3 linked regions of the Companilactobacillus allii genome follow. The protein of the gene in region 1 interacts with the protein of each later gene in a pairwise test. Links are inferred from orthologs where the notes say so. Each region holds a gene or a part of one and is shown on either strand. Other genes may lie near its edges.

Region 1 (2,909 bases):
AATATGTAACCTCAACATTTGCATTGCCAGAAGCAGCTGGTATTAATGATCCAGTTGAGGTTGAAGTTGGAGGAGCTACTTGCTTTATCCTACCTGTGGATAAATTCGTAAGATTTTAAAAAATGGAAAATATATTAGAAGAGCAACCACGTGTTATTAATGAATTCAAAAAAATTATTAATTCAAATAAACTTTCACATGCTTATTTGATAGATAATGCTTCTTCTAAAGTACGTCAACAAGTTGCTATTTGGCTTGCCCAAACACAGTTCTGTGAAAATTTGCAAGATGGATTACCTGATCAAACCTGTCAACGTTGCAAGACGATTGCTATGGGGGATAATCCAGATGTTCTTGAAATTAAAACAGACAAGCAAAGTATCGGTGTTGACGATATAAAGTATTTTAAAAAAGAAGTAAATATGACAGCAACTCAAGGTAATCGTAGGATTTTGATTATTGATGAAGCCGAGAAAATGACTAATGCCGCCAGTAATAACTTGCTTAAGACAATTGAGGAGCCAGAAGGTAATTTACTGATCATTTTTTTGACAAACTCAGCTAAGCAATTATTACAAACTATTAGATCACGTGTACAAATATTTCATTTATCAAATAAAAGTAACGAAGATGAAATAGACGCTTTAGTAAAACTTGGCTTTAAAACTGAGCAAGCTGAAGTGGCGTTGAAAGTATCTGATATTAAATTTTTGCAATCAGTAACAGGGGAAACTTATCAGAATCTCATTGTGGCGTTGTCTGGATGGATGAAAGAATGCAATAAGAATAAAATAAATAGTTTTCTTGATGTTCAAACTGATATAATGCCATTGGTGGACAATAAAGATCATCAACATTTGGTATTCGATATGATGAATCAGATGTTTAGTGATATATTATCAATTAGATACAATGTGTTTGAGACACTTCTAATTAAGGAAGATGTTCTTTCAAATAAGAATATTCAACAAATAGTTATTTTTTCGGATGAATTATTTAAGGCTGAAGAGATGTGGAAAAGTAACGTTTCGTTTCAGTCGATTTTAGAGGACTTGTCATTAAAATTTGTGGGTGAGTAGGTGAAACAATGGCAGAAAAAGATCTATATGAGGAGTTTGAGGCTATTTCTAATCAGCTAGGTAATTTAAGTGGACAAATAGATTCGCTTAAAGAACAATTGTCTAAGGATCTAGAGGAAAAAGAAGAGCTTAAGATGGAGAATCATAATCTGCGTAAACAATTAGAAAAATTAGGTTATGAAGATAAGAGTTTCAATGAAAGTGAATTGCCTACTTCACGCTTGAATCTAGAGAAGCTATATCACAAAGGATTTCACGTGTGCCAACAATTTTATGGTTCTCACCGTAAAGAAAACGAAGAATGTGTATTTTGTCTCGGTGTGATTTATGGAAATCACAGTAAACCAAATAAAAATAAGTAAGGGAGCATTTTGAATGAATGAACAAAGGAGTTTTGTTAATAATTCGAAGGGCTGCCTTTTTTTAGTGCCAACTCCAATTGGTAACTTAGAAGATATGACCTTTCGAGCTGTTAAAACTTTGCAGGATGCAGATTTAATCGCTGCTGAAGATACTAGAAATACCAAATTTTTACTGAATCATTTTGAAATAACAACTGATTTGATCAGTTTTCATGAACATAATACTGCACAACGTATTCCTGAACTTATTGAAAAAATGAATGCCGGTGTCAGTATTGCCCAAGTTAGTGATGCTGGAACTCCATCAATAAGTGATCCGGGAAAAGAACTTGTTAAAGCAGCAATTGAGGCAGATATCGCAGTTGTTCCACTTCCAGGCGCCAGTGCTTCAACGACTGCTTTGATTGCCTCAGGAATAGAACCACAACCATTTTATTTTTATGGATTTTTGCCCCGAAAGGGAAAAGAGCGTACAGAAGCATTAGACAACTTGTCTAATCGTGTTGAAACGTCGATTATTTATGAGTCACCATATCGTGTGGTTAAGACTGTTGAAGATCTGAAAAGGTTCTTTGGTGGTGATCGTAGGATAACTTTGGCACGTGAACTAACTAAGATTCACGAAGCTTTCTTACGTGGAACGATCGACCAAGCTATTGAATACTATCAAGACCATGATCCAAAAGGCGAGTATGTATTGATATTATCTGGTAAAATAATCGAAGAAATTGAAGATATGTCAGATTCTGAAATCATCAATTCAATCGACCTCTTGATACAATCTGGAGAGAAACCAAATAGAGCTATTAAAGAAGTAGCCAGCCAAAATGATTTGCGTAAGCAAATTGTTTATAACTTATATCACGGAATTGGAAAGGAAGAATAAAATGGCAGAACAAATTTATTCACAGGAAATAGAATTCCCTTTTTATTTCGCTAATTTAACTGGTGACATGCGTCTTTCGGCACTTGTAGATGCAATGTTACTAATATCAGAAAAACAACTCCATGAGTCCGATTCTGACAGCTCAGAGATGGTACAAAGAGGATTAGGATGGGTTGTTGTACAATATCACATGGATATTAAGAAAATGCCTACTTTGGGTCAAAAATTGAAGGTAAGTACTCGTGCAACTAGCTACAATAAGTACTTCTTTTATCGTGACTTTTGGATAGATGACTTGGACGGTAATCGAATGGTCGATCTAACTAGTGCGTTTGTTATTATCGATATTAATAAACGTAAAATGGTTAGTGCATCGGAACAATTGACTGATTTCTTTGGGGCAGAAGAGATAACGAAAATCAAACGCTTTGCTAGATTACGTGAGCCTAAGAAATTTGAAATTAAAAAATCTCAGCATATCGGATATTACAATATTGATGTTAATCGTCATGTGAATAATTCTTATTACTTTGATTGGATGGTCGACTCTCTAGGAATAGACTTTGTTGAGAGACATCGTGC
Region 2 (3,036 bases), 550 kb from region 1 along the record:
GCCAGTTTTTGGCATTTGATACAAAACAAAATTCCGATTTGCACATGACTTTCCCTTTGAATAGACATATTGGTACTCATTTTCTTTTTTAATGCGATAACTTTTTCTCATATGTCACCATAGTCTCTTGAGTCTTGTTTTTATAATAAAAAAAGACCACCAAAATTTAGTGATCCTTCAAAACTAAGCTGATAATACTTTTCTACCCTTTTTGCGGCGTCTTGCAAGAACCCTGCGACCATTACTTGTACTCATTCTTTTCATGAAACCATGGACGCGTTCACGATGACGCTTCTTAGGTTGATATGTTCTCTTTGTAGTCATTCAATAAACCTCCTGACTTTTATACTTTTAATAAATTTAATTCACTTCTTCAGACAATTGCTCGTATATAATACCATGCTTTTGCTTCAATTTAAATACCAAATTTTCCATTAGTAGAAGTTTTAGCAAAATACTTTTAAACATTACGTCCTGTGGATAATTTGTGGATTAAGTTATCAACATTTTTTGTCCACAACTTCCTTAACAAGTTTTTCCAACGAGAATTTTTGCTGTGAACTAGTTATCCACAGGTTTAAAATTCAAGTTGTAAAGTTACTTAGTCCTTTGAGCCTAAAGGGTTTCTAATCAAGCTTTTTGTGGATAACTGTGTTAATAACTCGAAAAGTGCACAATAATCCACAAGCGGTCTTCTTGTTGATAAACACATTGTTAAAATAATTAAATTTAAACATCTGTTCTGTGGAAAACTTTTTTATAGAATGATAAAATATAAACTGTCTTTTTTCCGTGAAAAATTAAGAATAAATTAGATTGGGGGGAAATCTGTGCAAAACATACATAATTCATCCGACGCCTCAATGACTGACTTTTGGAATTACTTTAAACAAAAACTCAAAGAAAATTTGACTCCAGTAAGCTTTAACACTTGGGTTGGAAGTGCTGAGCCTTTATTTATTGAAGGAAACGACATCCACATTGCTGTTCCAACTGAACTCCACAAAGACTATTGGGAACGTCACTACGCTGAAGAAGTTGCCATATATTCTTACAAGTTTAATGGCATTGAATTAAATCCTATTATCGAAACACAAGAAGAGCATGCAAAAAAGGAGCAACCTGAAAATATTGCTCCGAAACAAACAAATAATAATGACTCTGAAAAATCAGGTCATGTTTTCCACAATTCTCATTTAAATCCAAAATACACATTTGATTCATTTATTACTGGCTCTGGAAACCAAATGGCCCATGCAGCAGCACTTGCAGTTGCCGAAGAACCCGGAGTCATCTATAATCCACTATTTATCTACGGTGGTGTGGGACTTGGAAAAACCCATTTGATGCAGGCAATTGGTCATCAAATGATTAAGATTGAACCCGGTGCCAAGGTTAAATATGTCACGAGTGAAACTTTCGCTAATGACTTCATCAATTCAATTCAAACCAGAACTCAAGATGATTTCCGTCAAGAATATCGAAATGTCGATCTACTATTAATAGATGATATTCAATTTTTCGCTGAAAAAGAGGGAACTCAAGAAGAATTCTTCCATACTTTCAATGAATTACACGACAACGGCAAACAAATAGTCATGACATCTGACCGTTTGCCAAACGAAATTCCAAAGTTACAAGAAAGACTGGTATCACGCTTTAAATGGGGGCTTTCTGTCGACATTACTGCACCAGACTTAGAAACTAGGATCGCTATTTTACGTAATAAAGCAGAAGCCGAGCACCTTGAAATTCCTAATGACACACTTTCATACATAGCGGAACAAGTTGATACTAACGTCCGTGAACTGGAGGGTGCATTGATCCGTGTTCAAGCATACTCAACCTTGAAAAATGCCGATATTACTAAGTCGATTGCAGCTGATGCTTTGAAATTATTCAAATTGTCTAAAGAGAAAAAGGGTCTTTCAATTGCTAAGATACAAAATAAAGTTGCCAAATATTATCATGTATCTATTAATGATCTTAAAGGTAAAAAACGTGTCAAAACAATCGTTGTTCCTCGTCAAATAGCTATGTATTTATCACGAGAATTAACAGACCGTTCATTGCCACAAATTGGGATGGAATTCGGTGGTAAAGATCACACAACAGTCATGCACTCATGTGATAAAATAGCTGAGTTAGTTGTTAGTGATAACGACATAAAGATGGCCATCAATGAATTAAAGGATGAACTGAGAAATTAACTTGTTGAAAACTTTCTGAGTTATTAATACTTTTCCACATGTGTTAATAACAGGAAGTTTTCAACAGCCATTTAGCATTTCTATAGTTATCCACAGAATCAACAGCACCTACTACTACTGCTATATATATCTTAATTAATTAAAAGAGGGAGTTACATAAATGAAATTTTCAATCGATCGTTCAAAATTCGTAAATCAAACCACTAATGTCCAGCGTGCAATTTCAACAAAAACTACAATTCCAATACTTACTGGGATGAAATTAGAACTAACTGAATCAGGATTAAGAATTACTGGAAGTAACTCCGATATTTCTATCACTTCTTTCATTGCACAAGATGATGCTGACAATGATTTGACTATCGAAAGTACTGGCTCAATAGTTCTACCAGCTAGATTCTTTAACGAAATTATCAAGAAACTTCCTGGTGACAATTTTGAACTAGAAGTATTAAATAATAATCAGACATTAATTACATCCGGAGTTTCCGAATTTACGATCAACGGTTTGGATGCAAATAACTATCCTCACTTACCAGAGGTTGAAACTGACAATCAACTAATATTTCCTACTGACTTATTTAAAGAAGTCGTCAATCAAACAGTTATTGCTGTATCAAATCAAGAGAGTAGACCAGTTTTAACAGGTGTTAATTTCATTATTAATAATGATGGATTGACTTTGGTCGCAACTGACAGTCACCGTTTGTCACAAAGAAAGATCGATATAACAAGTGATGAAGAATATAACTTGATAATCCCCGGAAAGAGTTTGACTGAATTAGTTAGAACTATTAATGATTCCGTTAAAGAAATATCACTATCA
Region 3 (3,061 bases), 550 kb from region 1 along the record:
AAGAATTCTTCCATACTTTCAATGAATTACACGACAACGGCAAACAAATAGTCATGACATCTGACCGTTTGCCAAACGAAATTCCAAAGTTACAAGAAAGACTGGTATCACGCTTTAAATGGGGGCTTTCTGTCGACATTACTGCACCAGACTTAGAAACTAGGATCGCTATTTTACGTAATAAAGCAGAAGCCGAGCACCTTGAAATTCCTAATGACACACTTTCATACATAGCGGAACAAGTTGATACTAACGTCCGTGAACTGGAGGGTGCATTGATCCGTGTTCAAGCATACTCAACCTTGAAAAATGCCGATATTACTAAGTCGATTGCAGCTGATGCTTTGAAATTATTCAAATTGTCTAAAGAGAAAAAGGGTCTTTCAATTGCTAAGATACAAAATAAAGTTGCCAAATATTATCATGTATCTATTAATGATCTTAAAGGTAAAAAACGTGTCAAAACAATCGTTGTTCCTCGTCAAATAGCTATGTATTTATCACGAGAATTAACAGACCGTTCATTGCCACAAATTGGGATGGAATTCGGTGGTAAAGATCACACAACAGTCATGCACTCATGTGATAAAATAGCTGAGTTAGTTGTTAGTGATAACGACATAAAGATGGCCATCAATGAATTAAAGGATGAACTGAGAAATTAACTTGTTGAAAACTTTCTGAGTTATTAATACTTTTCCACATGTGTTAATAACAGGAAGTTTTCAACAGCCATTTAGCATTTCTATAGTTATCCACAGAATCAACAGCACCTACTACTACTGCTATATATATCTTAATTAATTAAAAGAGGGAGTTACATAAATGAAATTTTCAATCGATCGTTCAAAATTCGTAAATCAAACCACTAATGTCCAGCGTGCAATTTCAACAAAAACTACAATTCCAATACTTACTGGGATGAAATTAGAACTAACTGAATCAGGATTAAGAATTACTGGAAGTAACTCCGATATTTCTATCACTTCTTTCATTGCACAAGATGATGCTGACAATGATTTGACTATCGAAAGTACTGGCTCAATAGTTCTACCAGCTAGATTCTTTAACGAAATTATCAAGAAACTTCCTGGTGACAATTTTGAACTAGAAGTATTAAATAATAATCAGACATTAATTACATCCGGAGTTTCCGAATTTACGATCAACGGTTTGGATGCAAATAACTATCCTCACTTACCAGAGGTTGAAACTGACAATCAACTAATATTTCCTACTGACTTATTTAAAGAAGTCGTCAATCAAACAGTTATTGCTGTATCAAATCAAGAGAGTAGACCAGTTTTAACAGGTGTTAATTTCATTATTAATAATGATGGATTGACTTTGGTCGCAACTGACAGTCACCGTTTGTCACAAAGAAAGATCGATATAACAAGTGATGAAGAATATAACTTGATAATCCCCGGAAAGAGTTTGACTGAATTAGTTAGAACTATTAATGATTCCGTTAAAGAAATATCACTATCAATATCTGAAAACCAAGTATTATTCAGTTTTGACAATGTCATGTTCTATTCACGACTACTAGATGGCCGCTATCCTGAAACTGATCGTTTGATTCCAGAAGACTCAAATACACGTTTAACTTTTGATACTAGTAATTTACTAGCTTCAGTTGAACGTGCTTCGCTACTTTCACATGAAAGTAGAAATAATGTTATCAAGCTTGAAATCAAGTCAGTAGACAAGAAGGCTACACTTTATGGAAATTCTCCAGAAGTAGGTACTGTTGAAGAAGTTCTTGATTTTGAAAATCTTGAAGGCGATGATTTGGATATTTCGTTTAATCCTGACTATCTAAAAGACGCTTTGAGATCATTTGGTAGTAATACAACAATTGAAATGAGTTTTACATCACCACTTCATCCATTCACATTGCGTCCAGTGGATGATAAAGACAATTTTGTACAGCTGATTACACCAGTTCGTACCTTCTAGATCACTTTTCGAATGAATTTAGCCCAGAACATTTCGTTCTGGGCTATTTTTTTACCATATTCCATTTTTAAGGCTTGATTTTTGCCATAAGAGTTTTTCTAGACTTTTTTAGTGGGTGGATACTGGAATTGTCAAAAATTGCTTAGAGGTGCTCTAAATTACGTTTAAGTTGTTTTTTGACTTAAAAACAACTATAATTACATTATGTCTTTAAATGGTATAAATCTAATAAATAGGGTGTTAATATGTCGAAAAAAATTAAAATTGATACTGAATTTATCACATTGGGTCAGCTACTTAAGGATGCTGGAATCATATCAACTGGTGGCCAAGCTAAGTGGTATTTAAGAGAGAATTCAGTAAGCCTTAATGGTGAGGCGGAAAATCGCCGTGGTAAAAAACTACGTACAGGCGATGTAGTTGTAGTTGATGATCAGAGTTTTGAAATCGAATAGTTGTATATAAAAGATCTCAGACTTAGAAACTATCGTAACTACGAGTCTTTAAATATTAGTTTTTCACCAAACATTAATGTGTTTTTGGGACATAATGCCCAAGGTAAAACAAATTTATTAGAGGCTATGTATTTTCTAGCTTTGACCAGAAGCCATCGAACGTCTAATGATAAGGATTTGATCAGATGGGGTAGTGATTTTTCAAGAATCTCTGGATTAGTGATCAAAGATAATACCAGTAAGTTAAAGTTAGATCTTGTCGTTAGTAAGTCAGGTAAAAAAGCAAAACTAAATAATATTGAACAACGTAAATTATCTAGTTACATAGGAAATTTGAACGTTGTTTTGTTTTCTCCGGAGGATTTATCGATTGTCAAAGGCAATCCTGGGATCCGCCGGAAATTTATTGATATGGAATTTGGTCAGATATCCAACCAGTACTTACAAACTGTGAGTCAGTTCCGCTCAGTTTTGAAGCAACGTAACGCATATTTGAAAAAACTTCAGCATCATCAATCTAAGGATTTAGTTTACTTAGAAGTTTTATCTGATCAATTGGCAGGGTATTGTGCTGAGGTTGTAAGAACTAGACTTGATTTTTTAGGAAAACTTCAAGGACATATTGAAAAGATCCATGATCAGAT

Evidence for each region.
Region 2: the proteins of BTM29_RS00305 (region 1) and dnaA interact in binary tests that used the Bacillus subtilis proteins (3 or more experiments, as listed by UniProt). The link is inferred for Companilactobacillus allii from one-to-one orthologs.
Region 3: the proteins of BTM29_RS00305 (region 1) and dnaN interact in binary tests that used the Bacillus subtilis proteins (3 or more experiments, as listed by UniProt). The link is inferred for Companilactobacillus allii from one-to-one orthologs.

What each region holds. Positions count from the first base shown.
Region 1 is NZ_CP019323.1:59,745-62,653, reverse strand. The notes cover bases 24-2,764. They hold BTM29_RS00305 (initiation control protein YabA), read left to right. Parts: upstream 24-1,087; coding sequence 1,088-1,441; downstream 1,442-2,764. Other genes in these bases: BTM29_RS00295 (acyl-[acyl-carrier-protein] thioesterase), read left to right, coding at 2,329-2,764; rsmI (16S rRNA (cytidine(1402)-2'-O)-methyltransferase), read left to right, coding at 1,455-2,327; BTM29_RS00310 (AAA family ATPase), read left to right, coding at 123-1,079; BTM29_RS00315 (cyclic-di-AMP receptor), read left to right, coding at 24-119. Also shown: more of BTM29_RS00315, read left to right, coding at 1-23; more of BTM29_RS00295, read left to right, coding at 2,765-2,909. UniProt on the Bacillus subtilis protein: Involved in control of chromosome replication initiation. Inhibits the cooperative binding of DnaA to the oriC region. Thus negatively regulating initiation of chromosome replication.
Region 2 is NZ_CP019323.1:612,684-615,719, forward strand. What follows is about bases 169-3,036. They hold dnaA (chromosomal replication initiator protein DnaA), read left to right. Parts: upstream 169-863; coding sequence 864-2,210; downstream 2,211-3,036. Other genes in these bases: rpmH (50S ribosomal protein L34), read right to left, coding at 184-324; dnaN (DNA polymerase III subunit beta), read left to right, coding at 2,371-3,036. Outside these bases: rnpA (ribonuclease P protein component), read right to left, coding at 1-111. UniProt on the Bacillus subtilis protein: Plays an essential role in the initiation and regulation of chromosomal replication. ATP-DnaA binds to the origin of replication (oriC) to initiate formation of the DNA replication initiation complex once per cell cycle.
Region 3 is NZ_CP019323.1:614,229-617,289, forward strand. The notes cover bases 1-2,893. They hold dnaN (DNA polymerase III subunit beta), read left to right. Parts: upstream 1-825; coding sequence 826-1,962; downstream 1,963-2,893. Other genes in these bases: dnaA (chromosomal replication initiator protein DnaA), read left to right, coding at 1-665; yaaA (S4 domain-containing protein YaaA), read left to right, coding at 2,208-2,417; recF (DNA replication/repair protein RecF), read left to right, coding at 2,418-2,893. In the rest of the region: more of recF, read left to right, coding at 2,894-3,061. UniProt on the Bacillus subtilis protein: Confers DNA tethering and processivity to DNA polymerases and other proteins. Acts as a clamp, forming a ring around DNA (a reaction catalyzed by the clamp-loading complex) which diffuses in an ATP-independent manner freely and bidirectionally along dsDNA.